2 regions of the Xenorhabdus littoralis genome follow, and region 1 is predicted to be linked to the other one. Evidence: predicted binding sites of a transcription regulator. Region 1 holds the regulator's gene; the other holds the start of a gene.
The links. Region 1 encodes sigma-54, which starts transcription at its own class of promoters, with help from an activator protein. Its sites were predicted from a motif close to GTTGGCACANNTTTCGCTNT; they were not measured.
Positions count from the first base shown of each region.

Region 2: the regulator sigma-54 is predicted to act here: its motif matches at 10,874-10,893, upstream of glnA (glutamate--ammonia ligase).

Region 1 covers NZ_VCDP01000005.1:74,268-89,930, forward strand. The annotation lists gene lptA (lipopolysaccharide ABC transporter substrate-binding protein LptA) at 1-298, shown strand, start outside; gene lptB (LPS export ABC transporter ATP-binding protein) at 305-1,030, shown strand; gene rpoN (RNA polymerase factor sigma-54) at 1,114-2,553, shown strand; gene hpf (ribosome hibernation promoting factor) at 2,577-2,864, shown strand; gene ptsN (PTS IIA-like nitrogen regulatory protein PtsN) at 3,047-3,514, shown strand; gene rapZ (RNase adapter RapZ) at 3,545-4,396, shown strand; gene npr (PTS phosphocarrier protein NPr) at 4,435-4,707, shown strand; gene alr (alanine racemase) at 5,155-6,387, shown strand; gene rnk (nucleoside diphosphate kinase regulator) at 6,593-7,003, shown strand; gene pmbA (metalloprotease PmbA) at 7,054-8,397, opposite strand; gene yjgA (ribosome biogenesis factor YjgA) at 8,596-9,132, shown strand; gene FE394_RS02120 (BBE domain-containing protein) at 9,185-9,424, opposite strand; gene FE394_RS02125 (D-2-hydroxyacid dehydrogenase family protein) at 9,663-10,616, shown strand; gene FE394_RS02130 (bleomycin resistance protein) at 10,677-11,075, shown strand; gene FE394_RS02135 (hypothetical protein) at 11,437-12,423, shown strand; gene FE394_RS02140 (BamA/TamA family outer membrane protein) at 12,423-13,574, shown strand; gene FE394_RS02145 (DUF4056 domain-containing protein) at 13,583-14,707, shown strand; gene FE394_RS02150 (hypothetical protein) at 14,842-14,988, opposite strand; gene FE394_RS02155 (hypothetical protein) at 14,960-15,469, opposite strand.
Region 2 covers NZ_VCDP01000079.1:4,544-20,206, reverse strand. The annotation lists gene FE394_RS16680 (hypothetical protein) at 1-1,164, shown strand, start outside; gene FE394_RS16675 (hypothetical protein) at 1,652-3,277, shown strand; gene FE394_RS16670 (hypothetical protein) at 3,797-5,422, shown strand; gene FE394_RS16665 (hypothetical protein) at 5,676-6,908, shown strand; gene FE394_RS16660 (hypothetical protein) at 7,011-8,594, shown strand; gene FE394_RS16655 (RCC1 domain-containing protein) at 8,749-10,542, shown strand; gene glnA (glutamate--ammonia ligase) at 11,014-12,423, shown strand; gene glnL (nitrogen regulation protein NR(II)) at 12,658-13,707, shown strand; gene glnG (nitrogen regulation protein NR(I)) at 13,735-15,171, shown strand; gene FE394_RS16635 (hypothetical protein) at 15,557-15,663, shown strand, end outside.

The DNA.
Region 1 (15,663 bases):
GCTGGATGACGGGAAACCCATTAAAGGGCATTCATCCAAAATGCGCTATGAAATGGATAAAGAACTGATCACACTGACGGATAATGCCTATCTTGAACAACTAGACAGTAATATCAAGGGCGATAGGATCACTTACCTTGTTCCGACCCAGCAAATGGAAGCCTTTAGTGATAAAGGTAAACGTGTTACTACCGTTCTGTTACCTTCCCAGCTTCAGGAAAAAGGCTCGAGCGCTCAGGGTACTGATACCCACAAAGCTGACGTTCAAAAAACTGACGTACAAAAGAAGAGTAAATAACGAGTTATGGCAATACTAAACGCAGAAAATCTGGCAAAAACATATAAGGGCCGTAAGGTCGTTGAAGACGTCAGTCTGAAAGTGAATTCAGGAGAGATTGTCGGATTGCTCGGTCCCAATGGCGCAGGCAAGACGACGACTTTCTACATGGTAGTCGGTATTGTCCCGCGTGATGCAGGCACCATTACCATTAATGAAGAAGACATCAGCCTGTTGCCCCTGCATGAACGTGCCCGCCGTGGCATAGGCTACCTGCCGCAGGAAGCCTCTATTTTCCGTCGCCTGAGTGTATTCGACAATTTGATGGCTGTTCTTGAAATCCGTAAAGATCTGAATCAGGAACAACGGAAAATACGGGCAGAAGAGCTGATGGAAGAGTTCCACATCGCTCACCTGCGTGACAATCTTGGACAATCGCTTTCCGGTGGTGAACGCCGTCGTGTAGAAATCGCCCGGGCGCTGGCAGCCGATCCGAAGTTCATCTTATTGGATGAACCTTTTGCCGGCGTTGACCCGATATCTGTACTGGATATCAAAAAGATCATTCAACATCTGCGGGATTGCGGGTTAGGTGTACTTATCACTGACCACAATGTCCGTGAAACATTGGATGTCTGTGAACGCGCCTATATCGTCAGTCAGGGTCACTTGATTGCTCATGGCACTCCTGATGACATACTGAACAACGAACAGGTCAAACGCGTCTATCTGGGTGAAGGCTTCCGCCTTTAATGCTCATTTTTCTGTCAGGCGCAATTCAAGGAACCATTCCAGCCAGATTATTCCGGCTAGGTTAAGGAAAAAGCGGTAACACTATGAAGCAAAGTTTGCAACTCAGGATCAGTCAACAATTGACGATGACGCCCCAGCTCCAGCAAGCTATCCGTTTGTTGCAACTTTCTACACTTGAGCTTCAGCAGGAGATCCAACTGGCCCTGGAAACCAACCCGCTGCTTGAACAGGATGAACTGCATCATGAAGTGGAGAATCAGGAACTTCCTCATACCGAGACGGAAATGATGGATACCCGTGAAGCGCTTGAACAGAAAAATATGCCTGATGAGTTGCCACTGGATACCAGTTGGGATGAAATCTATACCGCTGGCTCATCTTCGGGAACCGGCGGTGATTACAGCGCAGATGATTTTCCCGTTTATCAGGGAGAAACCACGCAGAGTCTGCAAGACTACCTGATGTGGCAAGCCGGATTGACGCCGTTTACCGAAACAGACGCTGCCATTGCCACCTCGATCATTGATGCAATTGATGATACTGGCTACCTGACCGTTTCTACCGAAGAGATCCTCGCCAGCATGGGTGATGATGAGTTAATTTTGGAAGAAGTCGAAGCCGTCCTCAAGCGCATACAACATTTTGATCCCATTGGCGTTGCTACCCGTGATTTACGTGAATGCTTGCTTATCCAGCTTTCAATGCTGCCAGCAGAAACCCCTCACCTGAACGACGCCAGACTCGTTGTAAACAAATACCTTGAGCTACTGGGAAACCGGGACTTCCGTAATTTATTACGTCAGAGCAAATTAAAAGAAAACGCGCTGAAAGCAGCAATTGATATCATTCAATCACTGGAGCCAAAACCGGGATTGGTCGTCAATACCGGTGAATCCGAATATGTTATTCCGGATGTATTGACGCAGAAAATCAATGAAAGCTGGCAAGTCAGACTAAATACCGATAGCATCCCCCGCCTGCGTATCAACCAGCACTATGCAGAATTGGGGCAACAGGCTCATAATGAAAGTGACAGTCTGTTTATTCGCAATAACTTGCAAGATGCCAAGTGGCTGATAAAAAGCCTCGAAAGCCGTAACGAAACGTTATTGAAAGTGGCCAGCTGCATTGTTGAACACCAGCAAGACTTTTTTGAAGATGGTGAGGAGCATATGAAACCACTGGTACTGGCTGATATCGCCTATCAGGTTGACATGCATGAATCCACCATTTCCCGTGTGACGACACAGAAATATCTGTATAGCCCACGAGGGATTTTTGAACTTAAATACTTTTTCTCCAGTCACGTCAGTACCGATAGCGGAGGTGAAGCTTCTTCTACCGCGATACGTGCTCTGGTGAAAAAACTGGTCGCGGCAGAAAACCCGGCCAAGCCACTGAGTGACAGTAAATTAACCAGTATACTGACTGAACAAGGCATTCAAGTGGCGCGTCGAACTGTCGCAAAATATAGAGAGTCGTTATCCATCCCGCCCTCAAACCAACGTAAAAAACTGGTTTGAACAACACAGAGAAGGAAAACACTATGCAACTCAATGTTACAGGCCACAATATTGAAATTACAGATGCACTGCGCAACATCGTGAATACCAAATGCAGCAAGCTGGATCAATATTTCGACAAAATTAATCTCATTCAGGTCATCCTCCGGGTGGAAAAAGTGCAGAAAATCGCCGAAGCCACAGTGCATGTGAATGGCGGTGAGTTGCATGCAACCTCAGAGCATGAAGACATGTATGCGGCAATTGATGGACTGGCAGATAAACTTGCACGTCAATTGACCAAACACAAAAGTAAATTGAGACAACATTAACAGCTTTCAGACAACGGGGCCGTCATAGAATCAATACTGTTCTATACCCGATGGATTTCAAGAGGCGGCATAGCCGATAAAGCGGTATCTTGAAAAATAAAGGGTATATCCAGAAGCGGTTCATCAATACCGGATGCCTCAATCAGGCATCCGGTATAACAAGGCCCTAAGTGAATAAAGAAATGAACAACGAAACAGATTTACCACTAAGTTCAGTACTTTCACCCGAATGTACACGTAACAACGTGCCCTGTTCGAGTAAAAAGCGTGCCTTAGAGATTATCAGCGAGCTGGCATCAAAGCAGCTTGGATTACCGGAAAATATCGTATTCGAAGCCATTCTTTCCCGCGAAAAAGTGGGCACAACCGGCATTGGCAACGGGATTGCGATCCCCCACGGAAAATTGGATAAAGAGTGCTCTGGTAATGCTGTGGGCGTATTTCTACATTTGGAACAACCCATTTCCTTTGATGCCATTGATAATCAACCTGTTGACTTGCTGTTCGCTTTATTGGTGCCATCAGACCAGTGTCAAATCCATTTACACTCACTATCATTAATTGCAAAGCGCCTTGCCGATAAGAGCCTCTGCCGTCGTCTGCGCTCCGCACAGAGTGACGAAGAGTTATATAGAATAATTACTGAATAAATAGCGAAAAACATTTAGGGGAGTCGCCTCATGGTGCTGATGATAGTCAGCGGTCGTTCAGGCTCGGGGAAATCCGTTGCTCTGCGCGCGTTGGAAGATATGGGTTTCTATTGTGTGGATAACCTGCCTGTTGTGTTGCTGCCAGAATTGGCAAACTCACTGGCTGAACGCGATATCTCAGCGGCGGTCAGTATAGATGTCAGAAACATGCCGGAATCGCCGGAGATTTTTGAAGAAGCGCTGACACGATTACCTGACAGCTTTTCGCCACAGCTACTGTTCCTTGATGCGGATCGCAATACCCTGATCCGCCGCTATAGCGATACTCGTCGTCTGCATCCACTATCAAGCAAAAACCTCTCACTGGAAAGTGCGATTGACCAAGAAAGTGATTTACTGGAACCTCTGCGTTCACGTGCAGACCTGATCATCGACACTTCTGAGATGTCCGTCCATGAATTGGCGGAGATGCTCAGGACGAGATTGCTGGGCAAACGCGAGCGTGAGCTGACCATGGTATTTGAATCTTTTGGTTTCAAACATGGCATCCCGATTGACGCAGACTATGTTTTCGATGTGCGTTTCCTGCCAAACCCGCACTGGGATCCTAAATTACGTCCAATGACAGGTTTAGATCGTCCCGTTGCTGCGTTTTTGGATCGCCATACGGAAGTGCATAATTTTATTTATCAGACCCGCAGTTATCTTGAACTTTGGTTGCCGATGCTGGAAACCAACAACCGCAGTTATCTGACTGTCGCTATCGGTTGTACGGGCGGTAAGCACCGTTCTGTCTATGTAGCGGAACAACTGGCAGATTACTTCCGTTCCCGTGGAAAAAACGTGCAATCACGTCACCGCACACTGGAAAAACGCAAATAACCAAATCTAAAATAATTTCAATAACGCAGGCCATAACCGTGACAGTCAAACAGAGACTTGAGATCAAAAACCGGCTCGGAATACATGCCCGGCCTGCGATGAAATTGCATGATCTGGTGCAGCAATTCCAATCGCAAGTCATTCTACGCAACAGTAGCAATATTCAGGCTGAAGCCAGTAGCGTGATCGCCATGCTGATGCTGGATTCAGAACAAGGCAGTTATATTGAGGCCGAAGCTACAGGGCCGGATGAGCAACAAGCATTAGCGGCCATTATCGAACTTTTCAATTCAGGGTTTGACGAGGAATAACATCCCCATTCTCATAATCCATTTCCCCAACGACATAACATACTGAAAAGTGTTCTTTTCAGCATTTAGCATCGCCATATTCCTTGTCTCAATCTCACCATACCCCTCCAAACCCTGTGATCATTATTGATAAACCATCCCCCTCTTCTTTACCCAAACAGATCACTCACAATTCAGTAACACACTCATAAATAGAGATTAACACTGCCAAAAGATAAAAAAACATTCATATATTTTGTTTGTTAATTTTCCACCAACAATAAAAATTGCCGTCTTACATTATTAATTAAGTTAAACATTCTGACTATTTATAAATAATGTCAAATATACAATAAATGTTTATCTTCAATAAGTTAACAGTATGAAACCAATCACAAAAAAACTTATCATTAAAGGGTATTTACACAGTTCATTTCACGCACAAATCCTAAACTGGAGATTTATTTCATGCGTTTTAATAAAACTACACTGGCAATTATTCTTGGATTGAGTCTGTCCCACAGCATTGCTCAAGCAGCACCAACACTACATTTGGATAACACCCAATCTGAAATTGTTGCAAAAACCAATAATGCTTGGGTTGAAGTCAATACCACTACGTTTGAAAACAATATCCATACACTGAAAACACACCTGAATAAAGACACTAAAATGTGCGCTATCCTGAAAGGCGATGGCTATGGTCATGGTATTGGTCTATTGATGCCATCTATCATTAAAACTGACGTGTCTTGTGTGGGGATCACCAGTAACGAAGAAGCTCGTATCGTGCGTGAAAGCGGCTTCAAAGGACAGCTCATGCGCGTTCGTGCAGCAGCTGCAAATGAAGTTGAAGGTACTCTGTCCTATAACATGGAAGAAGTGATTGGCGATCTGGAACACGCGAAAACCCTCGACGCCATGGCTAAAAAACACGGTAAAACCATTCGCGTCCATTTGGTTCTGAACACCGGTCTCATGAGCCGCAATGGACTGGAAATGAAAACGGAGCAAGGTAAGCAGGAAGCGCTGGAAATCGCTAAACTGTCTAACCTGAAAATGGTTGGTATCATGAGCCACCATGCTCTGACCGATCTGGATGCGATCCGCGAAAGTGTCAAAAACTTCAAAGAACAAGCTGACTGGTACCTCAAAGCAGCCAACCTGAAACGTGAAGACGTTACTCTGCACGCATCAAGCTCTTTTGCATCGTTGAGCATCCCTGAAGCACAATTCGACATGGTTCGGGTGGGTAGTGCCCTTTACGGCATCCTGACAACTACTTACCCGGAGTTCAAACCACTGATTAAAATGAAAACCCGCGTTGCTTCTGTTAAGCCATACCCTAAAGGCAACGGTGTAGGCTACGACAACACTTTCATCCTGAAACGTGACTCTAAACTGGCTAACCTGCCGGTCGGTTACTCTGATGGCTTCAGCTCCAGCCTGTCAAACAAAGCTTACGTGCTGATTAATGGTTACCGTGCGCCAGTTGTTGGTCTTGTGTCCATGAACACCGTCATGGTAGATGTCACCGACCTGCCAGAAGTGAAAAGTGGCGATGAAGTCGTTATCTTCGGTAAACAAGGCAAAGACGAAATCACCCAGTCTGACATTCAGAAATGGGGCGGAATGCACGTTGTTGAATTCTCTTCTATCTGGGGAGAAACCAACCCACGTATCGTTACAACCGACGCATAATCTGCGGCTCAAAATGATAGAGGGCAGCGCTTCTATATCCGATGGATAAGCCTTGTTCCATTAACAACGCAAAACAGTTCGTGATCATGATCTCTTTATTTTCACGACAGAACAGCCTAATATCATTTTAATTAATTTGAAAATAACACCCCCCTCCTTGCGATGCGGGGTGTTATTTTGTATTGAGCCTAATTTGGAGCGTGGTATGAAAAAACCTAAAATTATTATCAGCGAACTGGATGCAGAACGTTTAGATTCTCTGTTGGAACAGCCCGCATTTGCTAACACCAGCATCGCGGATGCCTTGAATGAAGAGCTGGATCGGGCAGAAATCGTGCCTCCTGTCGATATACCAGCCGACGTTGTCACAATGAACAGTGAAATTCGCTTTATTGATCTCGGCAGCAATGAAGAACGTATACGTACTCTGGTTTATCCTGCATCCCTGAAAGACAGCACCAAACAACTGTCAGTTATGGCACCTTTGGGTGCTGCACTTCTGGGGCTGCGGGTGAAAGATGAAATAATCTGGGAATTGCCGAACGGCGAAAAAACCCGCATAAAAGTATTAGAAATAATTTACCAACCAGAAGCAGCAGGTGAATATCACCGCTAATTTCCAGCCAGCTCAGTAATACCGAACTGGCTGCTGATAATTGAGTATCCCTATTGACCGGCGATACTCATTTCCGGCAGTAACACCGAACCACACTGAATATTGCTGCGTGTTTCAATATCATTACCAATTGTCACCATATTCGCCCACATATCTTTCAAATTACCTGCGATAGTGATCTCACTGACCGGATATTGGATCTCGCCATTTTCGACCCAAAAACCGGATGCGCCACGGGAATAATCCCCGGTGGTCGCACTGACGCCTTGTCCCATCAGTTCAGTAACAATCAGGCCAGTCCCCATTTCGCGCAACAAGCCGTTAAAATCCAGCCCCTGACCTGCAATATTCCAGTTATGAATTCCGCCCGCATGACCAGTATTCACCATTCCCAGTTTACGGGCAGAATAGGAAGTCAGCAGCCAAGTCTGCAAGATACCATCTTTAATAATCTCACATGGCGTTGTGCGTACACCTTCGCTGTCAAATGGTGTCGAAGCCAACCCACGCAGTAAATGAGGCTGCTCTTCGATGGTCAGCCATGAAGGCAAGATCTGTTTGCCCAGACTATCCAATAAGAAAGACGATTTACGATAAATACTGCTACCGCTGATCGCACCCACCAAATGACCAAACAATCCCGTCGCCACTTCCGCAGAAAAGATAACAGGGGCTTTCATCGTTGATAATTTGCGTGCGCCCAGACGGGAAAGTGTGCGGCGGGCACACTCCTGCCCAACCCACTCAGGGGATTGCAGATCGTCAAAATGGCGGCCGATTGTATAAGCATAATCGCGCTCCATATTACCGTCCTGCTCGGCAATCACACAGCTCGACATAGAATGACGGCTTGAACAATAGCTTTGCAGCATACCGTGGCTATTGCCAAATACCCGGATACCATAATGGCTGTTGAAACTACCGCCTTCGGTATTAGTAATGCGTTCATCTGCCTGCAATGAGGCTTGTTCAGCACGGGCAGCCAGTTCAATGGCCTTGTTTGCGTCCAGATCAGCAGGATGGAAAAGATCCAGCTCCGGTGCATCGAATGCCAGCAATTCTTTATCGGCAGGGCCGGCATAAGGATCTGGAGATGTATAGCGGGCAATATCAATGGCAGCCTGAACAGTACGGGCGATTGCCTCAGGACTCAAATCCGTAGAGGACGCACTGCCTTTGCGCTGCTGATGATAAACCGTAATTCCCAGTGCGCCATCGCTGTTAAACTCAACATTTTCGACTTCACTGAAGCGAGTGCTGACGCTAATTCCCGTGGTTTTATTTACTGCGACTTCCGCAGCATCACAACCGGCCTTCGCTAATTCCAGGGCATGGGCAACCGCATCTTCCAGTTGCTTGCGTTGCTCCGCAATTTGTTGATTAGTGACTATCATTAATTAACCATAATCCAATGAATTAAAGAGAGAAATTGTCAGGAAAAATGCCTCAGTTCAGTTCATGACATGAATGCCGAGTGGTAATCAGGCAATTTTCCCAGTTACAATACACAATATTAGGATGTTAACACCCACCGGACGATAGGTCATGTTCCAAAACACACCTCATCCGGCCTTTTTAGAAGGAAAACGATTATGACAAAGCAGCCTGAAGATTGGCTTGACAATTATCCTGCTGAAGAGGAAGAAGAAGAGATAATCTGGGTCAGTAAAAGCGAAATCAAGCGAGATGCTGAAATACTGAAAAAATTGGGAACTGAGCTGGTTGAACTCAGCAAAAACCAACTGGAGCGTATCCCGCTGGATGAAGATTTACTGGCAGCCATTGAACTGGCACAGAAAATCAAACGTGAAGGCCGCCGCCGCCAATTGCAGTTAATCGGAAAACTATTGCGCTCCCGTGATCCTGAACCGATCACCACTGCGCTGGATAAGCTGAAAAACCGCCATAACCAGCAAATCACTATTTTGCATAAGCTGGAAGAACTGCGCGACAAACTGGTTGAAAGTGATGATGCTCTTGAAGAAGTTATAGCACTGTATCCACATACGGATCGCCAGCAACTTCGCTCACTGGTACGCAACGCTAAAAAAGAGAAAGCAGCGAATAAACCACCAAAATCTTACCGCCAGATTTTCCAATATCTGAAAGAGTTATCCGGGACAGTGTGATACGACTAATGCGGTAAGCGAACAACAAACCGCCCTGAAAAGGGCGGTTCATTCAATCATCATATGGTTTTATCGGAATCGACATCTCATGCCGGAATACATTACCTTTATCAAAAATATTTTTTACTTCAATTAATTCCTTTGAAATATCTTTCCCGTAATAAAGTTCCATCCATCTGGGATCTACACTCTGATGTGAACTATCCAGACATTTCATATCAATATCTGGATAGTTTATATAACATCCCTGAAACGGCGTATCATCACCACTATATTGTTCATAAGGTTTCATTCCGTATTTATAGAAACATTCTGTATAAAGATGCCTAATCCAATTTATGCATGCGTCAGCATAATTCGGATCTTTCCAATAGATTTGGCACTGCCACTTAAGGCTGGATTAACACAATAAGTGCAATGTGCGCCCCGTATAGGCTTCGATGGGTGTTAATCCAGCGATACCCCACTACATGATGCAATTTTCACTTTGTTAATCCGACTCATTCAAATATGTACAAAGGATGTCTCAAATGCCATTAGTTATTATTCCTGATGATTATCAACAAGCTACAAAACAAATCCAGATTTTATATCAGAACAGTGACTTTGAGGTGGTTTGCCTCGGCGCCCTTGACCGTGATCCTAGAGCGGAAGAACTGTTATCCAAGGCTGATGCCCTGATACTTATCCGTGAAAGAACCCTTATTGATGAAAAATTCTTGTCTAAGACCCCTAATTTAAAACTGATCAGCCAGACAGGGAAAGTCGCTTACAATATCGATCTGCAACTGTGTAAACAACGGGGAATTGCTGTCGTTGAAGGGGCTGGTTCACCTGTCGCCGCGGCAGAATTAGCCTGGCTGTTAATTCAGAGTTCCATACGCAGATTTGTCCCTTCTGTAGAAGCCATGAAAAAAGGCCAGTGGCAGACTGAACTTGGCGATACCGTAGCAGGCAAGACTCTGGGAATAATCGGCTATGGCAAGATAGGCCGGCTTGTTGCCAAATACGCACAAGCATTCGATATGAAAGTGCAGGTTTGGGGATCAACTCGTGCCCAAGAGCAAGCCCGCCAAGAAGGTTTGATTGTTCCAAGCTGCCGCGAAGCGTTTTTCCAGACTTCCGATGTCGTCACCCTACACCAGCGATTAGTAAAAGAAACCACCGGAGGCATCACATTTGCTGATCTTACCCAAATGAAATCCACCGCAGTATTCGTGAATACAGCACGTTCTGGTCTGGTAGAAGCAAGGGCATTGGAAAAAGCGCTCGACTTAGGTACACCCGGTTTTGCCGCATTAGATGTATTTGATATTGAACCGATTTGGGATAACAATCACTCTTTATTAAAACGAGATAACGTGCTTTGCAGCCCACATATCGGCTACGTCACCAAAAGCTGTTATGACATTTATTTTGAAAGCGCATTTAAAAATGTTGAGAGATATTTTTGCGGTGATGAGAGCCATGTGATCAATAAATAATCATTTAGGGGAAATAGCGTGAACGCTAATACCACAACAGAACCAGCATACTGGAATCGCATGGTACCAGAACTTACCGTGACCGATTTCTCTTCATCTCTCGATTTTTATCAACGAATATTGGGATTCGAAGTATTAATTCAGCGAAAAGATCCCGATTTTGTCTATTTGGGTCTGGGAGAAGCACAATTAATGCTGGAAGCATTTCATGACAGCGACTGGAATATCGGGGAGCTTAGTAAACCTTTCGGTCGTGGGATCAATTTGCAGATTGAAGTCGATGATATCGCACCACTTATAGCCAACCTGGAAAATAACGGAATCGAACTTTATCGCCCATTGGAAGATAATTATTACTGCATAGGCGATACCCACGTTTGTCAGAAAGAATTTCTGGTTCAAGACCCGGATGGTTATTTACTCCGATTCAGTCAATATATCGACCACGAACAGCGTTAACAGAAATTCATTAGAAAACTTTCCGTTAAGTATAAAAATCAAACGCAGCAATACTGCTCCGTTATATATCCATATAACGGAGTAATCCGCCATTTTTCTACAATCATAATACACGAGATAAAAATTACCCTGTAAATAATCACAAAATAAAATGATGATTTTTGTTAACATATAAGGAAGAGGAAACCAATTTATTTTGGTGAGAAAACAAACGAAAACTCCAAATTGTGCGATAAACCATCTCCAAGCATAATTCGTTAATGCTTGTCTAAAACACCTATGCTAATCTACGCCGCTTTTCATCCTCTTACTGTTGATTTGATAGACAATTACCCGTCAAGAATAGGAAGCAAATTTATTTATGAACGTAACTAACACCAGCAAATTGTTAGCCGCAACTCTATGTCTTGCGACTTCATATAGCTATGCAGATAGTGAACGCCCACTTTTCTCATTAACCATGACAGAATCTGGAGTTCCGCAAACGAATAATGACGGTAGCTTATCCCGATCTGCTAAATCTGAATCTCGCATTCTGCCCATCTGGGGAGATAAAGCACGAGCGAAAGGCTACGACCTGCCAGAGCCATTTGGTGCCAGTTATAGTTATATGAATATGCGACAGGATATTGTTGTAGATAGCATTAAGTTTCAATTCACTAATCCAAAGTTTGGAAATTGGGAAAAAGGGATCATTATTGATGCTGGCGATACTCGCCAAAAAAGCGAAACCCATCTACTTAAGCTTGATTCCTGGGTATTTCCCTTCCTGAACGTTTATGGTGTCTATGGAAAAACCAAAGGTAAATCCAAGACAAATTTAGATAACATTGCCGTTTTTGAAGAAGCTAATTATGTTCAAAATATTCCTTTCGAGCTGAACTTCAAAGGAAAAACTTTTGGCGGTGGAGCAACTTTGGCGGGTGGCTATAATCAATTCTTTGCCACATTGGATGCTAATTATACCCGCACTAATCTGGATATTTTAGATGGTGATATTAGTGCTTTCGTTCTAACACCTCGTATTGGTTATGAATTTGTATTTAACCCATTAATTGCTGGTCAAGGTAATACAAAAGTTCAAGTATGGGTAGGCGCTATGTATCAAGACATAACTCAACGCTTTAAAGGTGATGTTGGTGGACTTGATTTACCACCTGAGCTTTCAATGTTTGAGGTGATTAAGCCTATGACAGACATCAAATTTGACGTCAAACAACATCTCGCTCATAAATGGAGCAATACTGCGGGCGTACGCTTCGAAGTCACCCGTAATTTCAACGTAATATCTGAAGTGGGTTTCGGTAACCGAAATACCTTCTTTGTTTCCGGCGAGTTCCGTTTTTAATGTTTGGCTTTAAGACTTGCAAAAGGCTGGTGATATCCAGCCTTCTTATTTTTACTGCTTCAGCCACACACGCTGATATTTTGCCCGATCGACAAAAAATCGATGGCTGGTTAAACGAGTTGGGCGGCAGCAATCATTTTGATACCCGAAAGAAAATTGACTGGGGTGTATTACCCGGCCCTTTTTATACACCTGAGATGGGCGTGGGGATTGGCGTTGCGGTCGTTGGTTTATATCGTCCCGATAGCTCAGATCATATCAGCCAGACATCTTCTCTGGGGCTTAGTGGCTTTGGATCGTCTACCGGCGCATTTGGCCTGAATTTTACCAATTACAATTTCCTTGCCAATGACCAATGGCGGTTATTTGTTTCCGGTACAGTGAATAACACTCCGACTTATTATTGGGGCAAAGGCTATAGCGCGGGTAAAGATAAAAATAATAAAGAGAAATATAACTCACAGGTATTTGATATTCATCCCCGTCTGCTCTATCGCGTCGCTGATGCCACCTATATGGGATTAGGCTGGAATTTTTCATCCGTCAATGCCAGTGATCCGGATGCCGGAGCAAAACGGTATTTCGAACAATCCGTCGGGGGGCGTTCAATTGTCAGTTCCGGTGTAAGTGCCTACTTTAGTTACGATACCCGGGATTTCCTGCCCAATGCCCATCACGGCCAGACGTTTGAGATTACCTATACCTATTTTTCCCCGGAGTTAGGGGGAGACTATCGCTTCCATACCACTCAGTTACAATATTCTATCTACCATCCGTTATCCGAAAAAACAGTACTGGCGTTTGATAACTATGCCCGTTTCAGCGGAGGTGATGTGCCGTGGAACCAATTATCACTGCTCGGCAACGGTCAGCGGATGCGCGGATATTATGAAGGCCGTTATCGTGACAACAATATTTTCACGACACAACTGGAGCTAAGGCACAAACTTGACTGGCGGCATGGTATTGTCGGCTGGGTTGGTACGGGAACATTAGGAGATTCACCTTCAAAATTGGGGACGAAGCATTGGCTCCCGTCTGTCGGTGTAGGCTATCGTTTTGAATTTAAACCACGTATGAATGTCAGATTAGATTTTGGTGTTGGCAAAGACAGCACCGGGTTCTACTTTCAGGTAGGGGAAGCATTTTGAGACGGTTAATGACACTATGTCTCTGTTTTTTATTGATGGCATGTCAGAGTAAATCAGCCGCTGCTGATCCTGTACAACCTGTACTTCGCAGTGATACTCATGAACAATCACAGGAAGATTGGCCTGCATTGATGCCGATGTCCCCGCCCGAGGGCTTAAGGGCCTGTTGTGTTTTCGGTTATAACATCAAGACCCAGCTAGGGGTAGTTCCTGTTCCTTTCTATGATATCGACAATATTGTTGAAGCTGAAAAACTGGGAGAGCATCACTACAATGACAGCTTCCTCGGCGCGAGTGCGGCATTGTTAGGAGTCAGCAGTGAAAAAATCGGTCTGCTCTACACTCACAAAGGCGGATTTGTTGATATCTCCCATGTAAGGGATACCGCAGATTACACGCTCTATTTTTTCAGCCAGATCTATGCTCACCTCGGTCAAGAACGGGATTTAACGCTGGATAATGAACTTGCCGCCCGTAAAATTCACTTTTTCGCCTTTACGCCACCAGAAGATCCAGCAGAACGTTATACCTTGAGTGCCTATTTAGCTGCCAGACTGGCTTTCCAGCTTGCCGTCTGGCATGAAATTGCCCAATGGTATGGCTATTATTCTGTTCCCGGTTTTCCAGAAAGTGTTTCTGCGTTTTCTCCGGAAGATCTCTATTCAAATCTGCTGGGTGCCCGGTTGGCAATGACACTGATTTTGCAAGGCCATGCTTCTTCGGTAACTCAGTTTTCGACTTCAATGGAAAACATCTTACCTGCCACTTTGAATGAATTAGGGGCTTATAGTCGGTCAGGTACAAAAGAGATGTTTGATAGTGTCGATGGATTATGGTGGAACAGTTATCAGCGTATTCCCCAGAAATTTTTATTGCTGATCCGAAATTATGATATCGGGAGCAATCGCTATCCGTTAATGCCTTCGGGTAAAGAAAGCCGTCCATTACGCCTGTCTCTGCCTGAGCATTATCAGCATTTTTCGTTGGATAAACTGGCTGAGCTTCAATTATGGCCGACCAATGAAATGAAAAACTTACCTGTTCCGGAACAATATTGGACAGCGAAAGATTTTCAGATGCTGACGGAAAATGCCCAGCATGAAGATGAAAAGCAGAAATTATTGATTAAATAATTTGTTTATATTCAATAGGTTTCAAGTTGCAGTGAAGCGGCAAGGGAATCAATTCCCGTTTGTGAACACAGCCGACAGAGCTGCAACTTGAAAAAAATTATGCAGATTGGGAAAGTGAGTACTATCACTGATCGTTAAAGGAGCTTAAATACAATTTCACCTTTGCGTTCAGCCTCTTTTTTAGCTGCAATGAATTTTTGAACCATCTGGATCTTACCTTGGCGAATGGCCTCAAAATCAATTTTTTCTTTGTTATGAGTTTCCTTGCATTCGTATCGCATAACTGCCTCCATCATTGATATATTCTAGATTGTACTGCCTAGTAAATCGCTTAACATACCTAGGGTAGATTTTACTGAGTTGTTCATTCTCTGCTGAAAAGTACAATATGTCGACGCTTTCATTTTGTGCAACCTTAACCATGAAGTCAACTAATGTACTGTAAAGGTAGTTTAGTTCGCCCAAGCTTAGCGTAATGGAACCTTCTGGTTTTGAGAAAATGTTCGTCAAATCTTTAGTTTCTTGCTCTATATTATAGAAGCTAACAACCTGCACATGCATAGTTTTCAGACGTTCACCTAACATGTTATACATGGTTTCTGCTGCAATAGGGTCCATAGAAGGAGGACAAAAAAGCATTCTCAATTTTATGAATCTTGCTGAGTTTTCAGAAAATATGAATTCAACATCAAGATAATTAATACCGTTAAATGTACCTAACAATCTACCTAAATTGTCAGTAACTAATATATGCTGATGCATGTAGCCTAATATCCTATAATTTATAATAGTTATCTAACGACACTCGTTGTCCCACGTTTTACCCAAAACCAGCTGAAACACGCCTGTCATACTTGGGTCATCGTGTATTTCATACTGTGTCAAACCAACCTGCGAGCAAAATAAGTAATTTTGACACGATGATTACTTATTCCTCATAAAACTACCTGATAACA
Region 2 (15,663 bases), on a different contig from region 1:
ACATTATCAACATCAGTCACTACCACATTACAAGGTGACAGTGGCCCAATAAGGTCAGGATATATTTTTATAGTAGATAAATATATACAAGAAAAATTGCAGGTGGTTAATGTTTATGATGACAACGCTCCTAAAACACCACTTCCACTACAAGCTATTGCTCCATATCAGGGAATATTGGTTCGTTCTGATGATAAAGGCAAAGTCTCTTTTAAAATTTATCCACAAAAAACGCTTTCAACTGTGCTTGATTTAGCTGCTATGATTCCTAGTGTGACTTCTCCAATAGCAGCTAATTCTCCTCTTTTTATTATTAACCTAGAACCTGTTTCCTATTTGAAAAGTATACTTCCGCCTAATATTGGGCAAGATTCAACCCCTCTAACATCTGATGGGCTCAGCCATTTTACAGTTGCCGTGGAACATTATAAAGATGCATCTGCAGGCGACTATATATTATTTTTCAAGAAAACGGCAAAGGATACAAAGAAAGTTTATAGCAAGCATTATTTTAGGGTGAAAAACCCGAATCTAGAGCTGGGTTTAATCAATTACTATTACTCATTGCCTTATGGCATGTTTAAAATAGATGTTCCGACTGAATTCTCTTATATGGCTGTGTATGAATCGGGCGCGGGGGCAAAAGTATCCCAATCACTAGATGTAACCTATGTGGGAACAGGGACAAATAAACCCTCAGACAGGGTAAAACGGGATTATGATTATTGTACCGTTTATACGAGTACTTATCTCGACCCGACCGATCAGCATATTCTACCTCAAGGGGTTCCCTTTGGTGTTGAGGCGATAAAAGCCTACCCAAGTAATAAATATCACCCAAATACAGGGTTGTTTGTTGTCGTGCCAGGCTCTAGTATTTCAGCAACACAAGTGCCACCGGGTTCTGAAGTCACGCTCACGTTCTATGTAGAATCAGAAAATAAAAATTTCTCACAAAATCTGCCAACACAAACCATGCCGGCAGCAGGTACAAATGGAAGTGCATTATTAGTGTTTCATATTAAATATGAAGATATTATTGATATTGAACCTTATGATTCAGGAGGAGCAGGAACTTTTTCCATTGATTATTCCTTTATTAAGGATGGAAACCCTCAATACGGAAAAATTTGGAGCACACCTGTTGATTCAAGGCCAGAATAATCACCTATATTGATGGATAAAGTTTCAAAATATTTAAATTTTGTTGAAAGAAAATTATTTAGCTGAAAATATTTAATGGATAAGAAATTTAAATTTTCAAATATTTTTAAATAAAAAGACTACAGGAAAAGCTTATAAACATGAAGGGAATCAGTCTACTCATAATATAATCGTATATTTTTATAGCAAGTAAGATACGTTTAAAATTGACTGATTCTCTTATAAATAACCATATATGATAGTAAAAAGTTAATATAGGTAACGGTAAATTCACATTTTTAATTACCAAATTAAATAATTTTTATGATATGAAAATTTAGGAAAGGTGCATTATCACAGTGTGATAATATCTAAATTCAGTATAAAAGTATATTTTTGCCATAAAACCCCATGTTAAAATAAATATTTTTTACAATATTTAATATTAAAAAACAACATTATTAATTAATCTTGGATTCACATAATAATTTATACAAGAGGTGATAAAATGAATAATACCGTTTATAATAAAATTACCGTATCATTACCCGATAATATAAGTCTTATCATCGGGCAAGTCATCCCGCTTGAACTTTCTTATATAAATCCGGATGCTTTACTAACTGCACCAAATATTACATTTTCAGGTCTGACAAACATTACGATATCTACAACTCATGGAGATCCAATTACCACACCCGTTCCGATGACAAAAAGTTTGAGTGGTAATGATCACATATACACATTGTGTGTTTATTTAATTGTGCAAAATAAAGATAACAACCCCAAAATAAAAGATAAAGATACAATTACATATACCATTACCTCTGATCAAAATAGCGATATATTAACCAGACAAGCGACTGCAAGGACTATTCACAATCAGTCATTACTGCTTACCATTGATACCCCCTTTTTAGAATCACCCAGTTCACCAAACCTTCCCCCAAATGGAACATTGTCAACATCAGTCACTACCACACTACAAGGTGACAGTGGTCCGATAAAATCAGGATATATTTTTATAGTCGATAAATTTCTACAAAAAAAATTACAGGCCATTAATATTTATGATGACAAAAATCCTATCACTCAACTTCCACTGCAATCCATTGGCGAAAATCAGGGAATATTACTCAGTTCTGATGATAAAGGCAAAGTTTCTTTTAAAATTTATCCACAAAAGACGGTTTCAACTGTGCTTGATTTAAGCTCTATGATCTCTGGAGTCACTGACCCAATAATTGCTGATACCCCGATTTTTATTATTAACCTAGAGCCTGTTCCCTATCTCAAAACTATACCTAGACCTAATATTGGAGGGTATTCAATACCTTTAACATCTGATGGATTAAACAATTTTAGAGTTGCCATAGATCATTATGAGAATGCAGATTCAGGCGACTATATATTATTTTTCACTCAAACGACAAAGAATAATAAGAAGGTTTACAGTGAACATTTTTTTAGAGTAAAAGATGCCAAGATAGATCTTGGTTTAGGAAATTTCCATTATGTATTGCCTTATGGCATGTTTGAAGTAGGTGTTCCAACTAAATTCTCTTATATGGCCGTATATGAATTGGGCGTGGGAGCAAAAGTCTCTCAGCCATTAGAAGTCACTTATGAAGGAACAGGAACAAATGAACCCTCAAACAGGGTAAAACGGAATTATGATTATTGCACCGTTTATACGAGTACTTATCTCGATCCAGGCGACCGGCATATTTTAGGTCAAGGAGTTCCCTTTGGTATTGAGGCCATCAAACTCTACCAAAGTAATAAAAATAATCATCCAAATACAGGGTTGTTTGTTGTCGTACCAGGCTCTAGCACCTCAAAAACACAAGTACCACCGGGTTCTCAAGTCACAGTCACGTTCTATGTAGAATCAGAAAATAAAAATTTCTCAAAAAGTCTGCCAACAAAAACCATGCCAAATACAGGTTCAGGTCCTAATAACGACCCATTATTATACTTTAATATTCCCTACGGTGATATTGTTAATGTTTTACCCTATATTGGTGAAGGAGGAGGTCCTGGGACTCTTTCCGTTGATTATTCCTTTATTAAGGATGGAAATCCTCAATATGGAAAAGTTTGGTATGGGTACATTGATACAAGACCAGAATAATATAACTATATTAATGGATTATGTTCAAATAGGTTTCACTTTAGGTTGAAATTAAATTACTCAGATAAGTTCATTCATGGGTAAAAGTTTATATTTTCAAATATATTAGAATAAAAATAAGATTATAAAACTTGAAGGGAATCATATCACTGATAGCACCAATATACATACATTTTTCATAACAAGTTAAATATGTATTTTATTAGTTAATTATATTATTGTCTTAATGATAGTGAAATGAGGTTTTTATTAAATTAAAGGATTGAATATTATAAAGCAAACATCAATAAAAAATCCATACATATAATTAAATGACCAATACATTGTATAAATAATTTACAGTAATACTTAACCACTCATTTGCGGATTAATAATATTACAATTAATTATATTTACCCTGGTGATATAAAAAACCTATCAAGTGATAAAAAACTTTCATTAGATTTTACTTTTAATAAAATATAACATTGAAATAAAAATAACCCTACCAAATAGTAACAATTTATATAAGGTAATAAAATGACCGCTATTAATTATAATAAAATTACGACATCATTACCCGATAATATAAGTCTTATCATCGGGCAGGTCATCCCGCTTGAACTTTCTTATATCACCCAAAGTGCTCTCGTCACTCTGCCTAACATTACATTTTCAGGTGTGGAAAATCTGACTATATACGATACAAATAGCGGAGATCCAATTACCACGTCCGTTCCAATGACCAAAAATTCTAGTGACAATGATTACATATACACATTGTCTGTTTTTTTAATTGTGAAAAATAAAGACAGTAATACAAAAGTAAATGATAATGATCCTGTTACATATACGATAACAGAAGATTACACTCACGAGCAAATAACGTATACAGCGACAGCTAGGACAATCAGCAACGAATCACTAGCTCTCCACATTGAAAAACCATATTTAGAGTCTCCTGATGCAGAAAACTTTCCTCCCAATGGAAAATTATCTACATCAGTCAATACAGTGCTAAAAGGCGACAGTGGGATAATACCTTCAGCATATATTTTAATAACAGAAGTACATTTAGCAAAAAAATTGCAGGCAGTTAATATTTATGATGACAAAGATCCGACAACTAAACTTCTACTACAAGTCATTGGCCCAGATCAGGGAGTATTGGTAAGTTCTGATGATACAGGAAAAATCTCTTTTAAAATTTTTCCACAACAGACACTTTCAACTGTTCTTAATTTGGGAGCTATAATCTCTGGAGTCACTCCGCCAATAGCGGCTAATTCGCCTCTTTTTATTATTAATCCCAAACCTGTTAATCCTCTTGACACTATAAATTGGCCTAATATTTTAGGATATTTCAGCCCTCCTTTAAGATCAGATGGGGGTACTAATTTTACTGTTGCCGTAGAACATTATCACAAAGCAGCACCAGGTGATTACTTATTATTTTTCACTAAGAGAGATAATATAGATAAAAATAAAATTTTTAGTGGCCATTATTTTAATATAAAAAATCCAGATGAAGAACTAGGTTTAAGTAACTATTCCTTCTCATTACCTTATAATATGTTTCATTTAAATACCCCTACTGAGTTTTCCTATATGGCCATCTATGAATCTGGTGTGGCTGCAAAAGTCTCTCAGTCACTACCAGTAACTTATGCGGGCGGCGCAATATACAAGCCATCAGATAAAGTAAAACGGGATTATGACCCCTGTATAGTTTATACCAGCCTTTATCTCAGTCCTGAAGTTGAAACACACTATATACCTCAAGTCACTACTATTAGTTATGATAGTATAAAAAATTATCTATTTAACACTGCTCGTCCAAATACTGGGTTATTTGTTGTCATTTTAGGTTCTAATGATTCAAAAACAAATGTACCATTAGGTTCTAAAGTCACATTGACTGTATATGTCGAATCAGAAAATAAAAACTTCGAATATAGCCCTAAACCACAAAAAATACCAACAACATTAGATAATGATGGGTATGCAAAGGCAGTTTTTCATATTGATTATGATATTCTTGTTAATGTTAAAGACTATCCTAATGGAGGATCTGGAAACATCTGGTTTGACTATGAAGTTTCTATAGAAAAAGAAATAAAATATGGGAAGGTTTGGACAGGGTACATTAGTACAGTACCGGAATAACATAATTATAAATGTGGAATGTAAGTGTATTTTTTATAAAACTCATCTTACCTACAAGAAATCAGGATATAATTTTGCGTTTTTTATTATCATTATAGATGATGATTAAATAATATTTTAAATATCGTGAATAATTTCCTTGCTCTCTACAACTAAGGAAGCGAGGAATCATCATCTGAATGCATCTCTATTGTGGAACAGTTATCTAATTATATTATAAACTAAATTAATTTTTTAATTAAGAGGAAAGAACATGGACATAAGCAATGTAGATAAAATATATGAAGAATCATTAAAATTAAACATTGAATCACCATTCTTATCATTTTCCACTGATCCACAGAATAAAAACAATAAAATATTTACTAAAGTCACTGCGACAGTTAAAAATACGAATGGTGTCCCTATTCCAAAATTACGTGTATTCATATTTTCTGCATTAAAAAATAATCTAGAAAAAGTTAAGATTTATGATAGAGATAATACAACAGAAATTAATTTACATCAGCAAGATGGACATGAAGGTTTTTTTGTAGATACGGATAGTCAAGGAAATATATTGTTCTTTATTCATCCTTTTTCATCATTACCTATCATTCTTCATTTATACTCACTGGTCATTGATTCTACAAATATAGTTGCTGCAAATGATATCCTATACGTTGTTGATAATACACTGGAGAATATGGATATCGAATTTGATCAACCAGAGATCATTAATTTTTGGGGAGGTGATTTCAAATCAAATGGAGAATATAATTTCTTCGTTAAAATAGAAAAAAACCCTGTTGTTAAAAATGGAGACTCCATATTATTTTTTGCTAATGATAAATACATCAGACGTTCTATTCAGGTTGATAACAATAATTTAGGTAGTTATTCAATTGCTTTACCTTATGCTATATTTGAAGAAAATGTACATTCAAAATTTTATTATGTTGTTATCAGAAATTCAGGTGACATAATATCAGCTAAATCCTCTTATATGGATTTAGTTTATAAAGGAAAACCCAATCAACCCTGGGATGGCGCTAACAGAGCATATGAAACCTGTGAGATATATTCCAGTGGTCACGTCCTTATAGAACAACATGATGTTATTAATGATGGGTATCTAGCTGAACATGCAAGTAACCCACATAACGAAGGTTTATTTATTAAAATTAAAGGCACCAATGATCCTAATGATACAAATAAAGTACCTTTTGGATCTTCAATAACATTAAATTTATATATTCAATCGAGCAACAAAAATTTCACACAAACTTTTTCTGGTTTAATGCCAACACACCCAGATGAAATAGGAGGAGATACTGCAACACTGTTCATCGGAATAGATAATAATTATTTGAAAGGGGTTTTTGGATACACAAATGGTGATGATGGTAAAATTGCTTTTGACTATCAAATAGGAAATGATGCTGATATAGATGTTATCTATGGCGGGGTGTGGAATGGATATATAAGCACAGAACCCTTTGCATGATAATTAAAATTATTTGAATATAGTTTTAATTTTAACAAATAAAAAATAAAAGGGTTTATATAATTAAACCATTTTGATAATAAAAATTAAGGAGGTTTTCTAATGAGTAATATAATTTCATTTCCACCTACTGGATCGAATGTTATTATCGGGCAACAGCTAATCCTTAATGTAATTTTAACATCCGATAATGAAATACCTTCTGATACAACTGTTTATATTCAACCTAATCATGGCATTGAATTATTAAACTCAATACCCGATATTACTCTTTTTGACAATGGGAAAAAAGGGATGTTCGTCATTGAGTTACTGGTATCGTCAGATATCAATAGTGGTGATGTTGCCAGTTTTCAAATAGTTCCATCATCCAGTTCAGGTAGCTTTCCTACTCTGAATATAGAATATAATGTTAGGACATTGGATCACAATTCACTGAGGCTAGAATTTGATCGAACCACGTTGGATGTTCCTACTGGTTCAAATATTCCTCCTAATGGAAAATCATTTACTCTTGTACATACAATTATTAAAGACGAAAATAAAAATTTCATTCCCAACTTTGCTGTGACTATAAGTACAAATGAAGATCGAAAATTGGAAAAAATTAATTTGTATCAGTCCGATCAGCTTAACCCTGTGGAAATTCAACCTGCATCCAATCCTAATGCTGATAATTCAATATATTTATTATCAAATGAAAGAGGGAAATTATCTTTCTATGTCTACTCAAAAAAAGACGAAACTTTAGTTTTAAACTTTAATTCTCAAGTTTATGGTGTTACTGGTGCAATACCTTCATCTAATACGTTGATTATTAGTAATAGTGATCCTAATGTCTCACAACATAAATTACCCAATCCACAAATTGAAGGTTTTCATGGTGGGCAGTTAAATAACGAAGGAAATACACTTTTTAATACACTAATACCCTGGTATGAGGGTGCAAGAAATAGCGATTCTATCGAATTTTATGTTAATGGCGTTATGAAAATTCCCTATCCACTTGTAAGTACAGATAAATTAGGGAAATATGAAATACAATTGCCTTATTATATTTTCCCTGTAGGGGAGGTTGCTAATTTTTACTATAAAGTCGTTCAGCCTTCCAGCGCGAACTCTTTAATATCCGATCCTTTGGAGTTAACATATACTGGAGAATCTTATCCTGCTCCAACTTATTATGATAAATGTGTTGTTTATTCTAGCTTTGGTGTTGATGATTCTAACATCATAGATGATTTTGATAATACAGATTGTGTTGATATCGAAATGAATAATATTGTCACTTGCAGAAATATGTCTAATTATATTAATAATCAAGATGATGCAGGGTTGTTTGTTAAAATTACAGGAACTAATGATCCCAATGATAAAACCAAACCTTCGTTAGGAGCAAAAATAAGGTTACACTTACAAATTTCGGCAAGGTATAGAAATGTTGATAAATATCTATATGGAAATATACCTTTAATTCCAGATTCTAATGGAACAACCGCTGATGCAATAATAAATATTCCTTATAAGCATTTGACCGGGTGTTCTGAATATGAAAATTGTCATACTGGGTTAATTGTCTTGACATATTATATAGATAATGATGATAAGAATTCCCAGGCTAAACCTTGGAAAGGCAGAATTTCTACCGCTGTTGCAGGAACATATCCTCCTGATTGTTTATCGTGATTTAAAAAAACCATGTAAATAGAGATATATTTATATTCTGAATGTTCTTTAAGGAGATTATGGTAATAGATAAAATTATCTTTTGTTATAAAAAAACAAAGTTATTAATCAAGAATATTGCATTTTAATTAATTTCTATTAGAGGAAAATAACCATGTCCAATACATCTTTACCTAAACCGACTCTACCTCAAGCTAAACAAGGTATTATAAATAAAGCTGAAATAGGCGATACAGTTAAAATATACGTCCCAAAATACTATGGTATTGCTGACAAGGACGAGATTAAACTTACATTTGGTTCCATTTCTATTCCGATTTTTAGCGTCAAAAATCCAGACGGGTTATCTGATCCATTTTTGATTGCCGAAGTGGGCAAATCAGACATTCCAGATGGTATTTATGGGCTGTATTATACCGTTCAACATTTTACCAATTTTACTTCTAACCAATCAGAAGTCGCAATTATAACATTTGTTGATAAAGGAACAGTGACTCCACCAACCAGTAACGACAAATCCTTTATCCTCATGGGTGCTCGTTCTACCCTTTATACTTCGGCCAATGCCCTCTATGGACCACAGCGCATTACTGCATGGGATAAGAAAACCATGGAACCCGTTGAAGTAACTTGGAAATATGAAGGGAATCCAAAAGTTAACATGTCTTGGCAATCTTTTACCGGCTCATCCTTTTTAGATAATGCACCCGACTTACCACTCACAGCGACGTTGGGGCAACATTCAATCACACTCAATCCAATCAATATTTTTAGTAATGGGGGTACATCAGATAGTGACTACACTCTGACGCCTGTTCCTGGTCAACCAGACGGTACTCCTGCTCGCTTTAGATCCAGTTTTGCTGCGTTAGCCAATAATGGTGATCTCTATGCCTGGGGAGGTATATTTCCAGCAGGAGGAGGCCGGTTGCTTGGTTCTAATGTGAAAAAAGTTGCAGCAGGCGCGTACGGTTATATCGCCTTGAAAAATGATGGTTCACTATCCGCTTGGAAAATACCGAACGACATCGATTTCGAAATAGCACCCGAATCTTCTGAGTATGTTGATGTTGCCGCAGGTGGGACGAATTTCATTGCTCTACAATCTGACGGAACCGTCAATATTTGGGGCTTTGGGATTCCTCCTATTCGGACAAATTTGGGACCAGCTGATAAGACTATCCTTGTCGGAAATGATGATGCTGTCTTTGGCTTCAATACTCAAACGACAACGTCATGTTGGATAAGGAATAGCGGAGCATATATGGGTGGGGGCTGGATTAATTATACATATGGCATTGATTATCAGTATCCTCGTGCGATTGTACCCACAAGGCTTGGTTTTATATTCCTGCATGAAAATGGCAACGGGGAGCTTTTATTACCTGAGATAAGCACGGATCCTAATAATAGGAGCTACATTCCCCATTCAGTATACCCAGGAGATTTCGTACAAGTTGTCTGTCCCGTGGATTGGGATGGATTTAATCCGGTGACAGGAACAGGTATCGTCTTCTTAGATAAGAGCGGAGTAGTCACTGTTTACAGCCACCACTCATCTAACCAGCTCCCTTATCCTGGCAGCCCCATTGTGGATATAGCAAGTAATAAGAATACTTACGTTATGATAGATGGAACTGGCGTTAGCGCAGGCGGAAGAGACCCCTATCCCAGCTCATTAAGTAATATCGTTCAAGTCACTAGCTCAGCGGCGGCATACGCTTCACTAGGCAAAGATGGTTCAGTCACAACCTGGGGAGATGATATGTATGGCGGCTGGGGTTCTAATCCCAGAGATGTTCAAAAAGCTATATATGCCACAGGAAAAGCATTTGTAGGTCTGACTGATGACGATAGACTTATACTTTGGGGAGACGCTTCGGGAGGAGGTGTTGATCCCTTTATAACCTCAGCTCTTGACGGAAAGATTTCCTATTATAGAAAATAAAACAGTGTCAGTATTATGATCACTGATTTACGCTGAACTACCTGGCGCAATCAACGTAAGTACTATTTCTGAGTAAGTACTATTTCTGAATAAGTACTATTTCTGAATAGAACATATGTTATGTATGGAAGTTATTTTCGGGAATGGGAAAATCTGATTGCGCCTTATTTATAATAAATACTCCTGCTCGCTGCGTTATATGGCACCATAATGGTGCGGTCGTGTTTTTAAAATGCACTAAATTAGTGCGTTTATTTTAAACAGCGCCTCTGAATCGTTCGTTTTTTGCCCCCTAAAAACTCCACTCACTGATATTAAAGGTTTTTTAAAAGTTGGCACACTTTTCGCATTCTTCTTCACAATAGCAATTTCATAAAAATTGATCGTACAGAGATACGCAGTCATCCTTAGATAGAACCGCAACTTTTTTGCCCCGTTTTATTAAGCTGACTCAAACCAGGAGAAATCAGTATGTCCGTTGAACATGTTTTGTCCATGATTGAAGAACATCAGGTGAAGTTTATTGACTTACGCTTTACTGATACCAAAGGTAAAGAGCAACATATCACCATCCCTGCCCATCAAATTGATGAAGATTTCTTCGAAGATGGAAAAATGTTTGACGGTTCATCTATTGGTGGCTGGAAAGGAATTAATGAATCCGACATGGTATTAATGCCTGATTCAAGCACCGCAATGCTTGATCCTTTCTTTCATGATGCCACGCTCATCCTGCGCTGCGATATTCTGGAACCCGGTACAATGCAAGGTTATGACCGCGACCCTCGTTCCATTGCAAAACGCGCAGAAGATTATCTGCGGGCAAGCGATATCGCAGATACGGTCTTATTTGGGCCAGAGCCTGAGTTCTTCCTGTTCGATGATATCCGTTTCGGCAGTTCCATCTCTGGTTCCTATTACCATATTGATGATACAGAAGCTGCCTGGAACAGCGGTACACGCTATGAAAACGGTAACAAAGGCCATCGTCCCGGCGTCAAAGGAGGGTATTTCCCTGTCCCTCCGGTAGATTCGTCTCAAGACCTGCGTTCAGCCATATGTCTGACAATGGAAAAAATGGGATTAGTGGTTGAAGCCCACCATCATGAAGTTGCCACTGCCGGACAAAATGAAGTTGCTACCCGTTTCAATACCATGACTAAAAAAGCGGATGAGACTCAGATTTATAAGTATGTTGTGCATAATGTTGCCCATAAATATGGCAAAACTGCCACATTTATGCCAAAACCGTTAGTGGGTGATAACGGCTCCGGGATGCATTGCCATATGTCTTTGTCCAAAAATGGCACTAACTTGTTTGCGGGTGATAAGTACGGCGGTCTGTCCGAGATGGCGCTGTATTATATCGGCGGTATCATCAAGCATGCCCGCGCGTTGAATGCCTTCACTAACCCAACAACGAACTCGTACAAGCGTCTCGTGCCCGGCTTTGAAGCACCCGTGATGCTGGCTTACTCCGCCCGTAACCGCTCTGCTTCAATCCGTATCCCGGTTGTGGCCAGCACGAAAGCCCGCCGTATCGAAGTGCGTTTCCCTGATCCGGCGGCAAACCCTTATCTGGCGTTTTCTGCTCTGTTGATGGCAGGCCTTGATGGCATTATCAATAAAATCCATCCGGGTGATGCCATGGATAAAAATCTGTATGACCTGCCTGCGGAAGAAGCACAGGAGATCCCAACTGTATCTTCTTCTCTGGAAGAAGCCTTGGCTGCACTGGATGCAGACCGTGAATTCCTGACACGCGGCGGGGTTTTCACTGATGATTCCATTGATGCTTATGCCAACCTATTGAAAGGCGAAATTGAACGTGTCCGCATGACTCCGCATCCTCTGGAGTTTGAGCTGTATTACAGCGTGTAATGCCTTATTGATTAAACACCTAATGTTATTACTGTTGTCCCTTTTTTGTTGCCGTGAAAATTTGGCCCATCTTCGGATGGGCTCTTTTCTCGTCACTATGAGTACAGCGATGGGGGATGCCATCCGTGATAACACCATCAGATGATATAAATGGAAATAACGAATATTGAGCAGAAGGCTACATCGAATTAGACTTAAATAGGCTAAAATGCACCAAAAAAGTGCAGGAATTGAATGACAATGGTTGATTTGCCCAAAGCAGAACAAATTCTCGATTCACTGATAAACAGTGTATTCGTGCTGGATAATGATTTGATTATTCGTTACGCCAATCATTCCGCCATGCAGCTTCTGGCGCAAAGCACACATAAGTTATTCGGTACACCTCTTCCGATTCTGTTTAGTTATATCTCAATGGATACAGGGTTGATGCGTTCCAGTTTGATCAATGGTCATGGCTTTACCGATAACGAAGTCATACTGGTGATCAATAATCACTCTCATGTGATGTCGCTCAGTGCCCAACCAATTTCCGAACAGTTTATCTTGCTGGAAATGGCGACTATGGACAGTCAACGCCGTTTAAACCAAGAGCAGGTTCAACAAGCACAGCAAGCGGCTGCGCGGGAATTGGTTCGGGGGCTAGCACATGAAATTAAAAATCCCCTCGGCGGTTTGAGGGGAGCCGCACAATTGCTTGCCAAAGCACTGCCTGATCCATCCTTACGGGAGTATACCCAAGTCATTATCGAACAAGCGGACAGACTTCGCTCGCTTGTTGATCGATTACTGGGGCCACAGCATCCGGGAACCCAAACCCGCCAGAGCATTCACCATGTTGCCGAACGGGTTTATCAATTAGTCTCTCTGGAAATGCCCACGAATGTCACGTTGATTAAAGATTATGATCCCAGTTTGCCTGAACTGGCTCATTATCCTGACCAAATTGAACAGGTATTGCTGAATATCACCCGTAATGCCCTGCAAGCACTGGGCAAAAAAGGGGGCACGATCACCCTGAGAACGCGAACAGCATTTCAGGTTACCTTACAAGGTAAACGCTATCGTCTGGCTGCCAGAATTGATATTGAAGACAACGGGCCGGGTATTCCTACCCATATTCAGGATATGCTTTTTTACCCTATGGTCAGCGGGCATGAAGGCGGGACTGGACTTGGGCTATCCATAGCCCGTAATCTTATTGACCAGCATGCTGGAAAAATCGAATTCACCAGTTGGCCGGGACATACGGAATTCTCCATTTACCTGCCTATCAAGCAATAACAGACCAAAAAGTGGAGGATGACAATGATGCAACGAGGAAAAGTCTGGATCGTTGATGATGACAGTTCTATACGCTGGGTGCTTGAACGGGCGCTGCGTGGTGCAGGAATTGAGTGCACCAGTTTTGAAAATGCCGATGCTGTATTGATTGCACTATTACAGGATAATCCTGAAGTTATTCTGTCAGACATCCGCATGCCCGGCGTGGACGGGTTGAGCCTCCTCAACCAGATAAAACAAAGCCATCCACAGCTTCCGGTCATCATTATGACCGCCCATTCTGATCTGGATGCGGCGGTCAGTGCCTACCAACACGGGGCGTTTGATTATTTACCCAAACCTTTCGATATTGATGAAACTGTTGCATTGGTTGAGCGGGCTCTGAGCCACTATCGCGAACAACATCAATCTTCCGCCAATCCACAAATCGCAGCATCAGTGTCAGACATGATCGGGGAAGCGCCGGCCATGCAGGAGGTCTACCGGATTATCGGCCGGCTTTCACGTTCCTCCATCAGTGTGCTAATCAATGGGGAATCCGGCACGGGTAAAGAGCTGGTTGCCCACGCCCTGCATCGTCACAGCCCACGAGCTTCAGCACCGTTTATCGCGCTGAATATGGCTGCCATCCCGAAAGATCTGATTGAGTCTGAATTATTTGGTCATGAGAAAGGCGCGTTTACGGGTGCCAATCAAGTGCGCCACGGGCGTTTTGAACAGGCCAATGGCGGCTCGCTGTTTTTAGATGAGATCGGAGATATGCCTCTGGATATCCAGACCCGTTTACTGCGTGTGCTGGCTGAAGGGCAGTTTTATCGGGTCGGCGGCTATGCACCGGTGAAGGTTGATGTACGCATTATTGCAGCTACCCACCAAAACCTTGAACGACGGGTCACTGAAGGCAAGTTTCGGGAAGATCTCTACCATCGCCTGAATGTTATTCGTGTTCAGCTCCCCCCGTTGCGGGACAGGGTTGAAGATATTCCTCGTCTGGCGCACCATTTTCTGCAACAAACCGCCAAGGAGCTGGGAGTTGAAGCGAAGGTGCTGCATCCTGATACTGAACTTGCCCTTACTCGCTTGCCGTGGTCGGGCAATGTCCGCCAGTTGGAAAACGTCTGCCGTTGGCTGACGGTAATGGCTGCCAGCAAAGAAGTGCTGGTGCAAGATCTTCCCGCTGATTTGATTGGAAGCCAAGCACCAGAGCAAGCAGAAAACATTCTTCCGTCTCTCTCTACTTCTGCCTCATATGAAAATTGGTCGGAGTTGCTGGCAGAATGGGCACAACATGCTTTAAAAGAGGGAAAAACCGATTTACTTTCTGATGCTCTGCCATTATTGGAGCGCACCCTGCTTAATTGTGCACTGAAATATACCCATGGACATAAACAGGAAGCCGCCCGCTTGCTCGGCTGGGGCAGGAATACAATCACGCGGAAATTGAAGGAATTGGGGTTGGAGTAAATATATTTAAAAAACAAATAAACACAGAGGGTTTCATGATAAAAAACCTATGGCATCTTATTTATCATTATTCCCCTCTTTATATCATATGGATACTTTTCAGTATGGTTTCCGTCCACACAAAAAATAATAAGTCCTGATATTATTTACTTACTTGTTTTTTGATTTATTACTATCCCGGAAATTATATTTTCATGATAATAATGAAATAATTTAATTATTATTAATGAATATTTAAATAAATCACGCCATTATTATTACAATAACAAGTTACAGAATTAATTTACTCTTTCAACTTTAATAAAAAAATAAAAAATACAAAAAGTTTGAATATGGAAATAAAATTATTTATAGTCAAAAGTAAAAAATGAAAGGGAACTATGAATTGATCCACAAAACATACAGGTGGAATGAACAGGTCTACCATAATAGAACTTATACTCATCCGGAAACAAAAGAATTATTTGACCTTTCCCATATGTCACCGAAGAC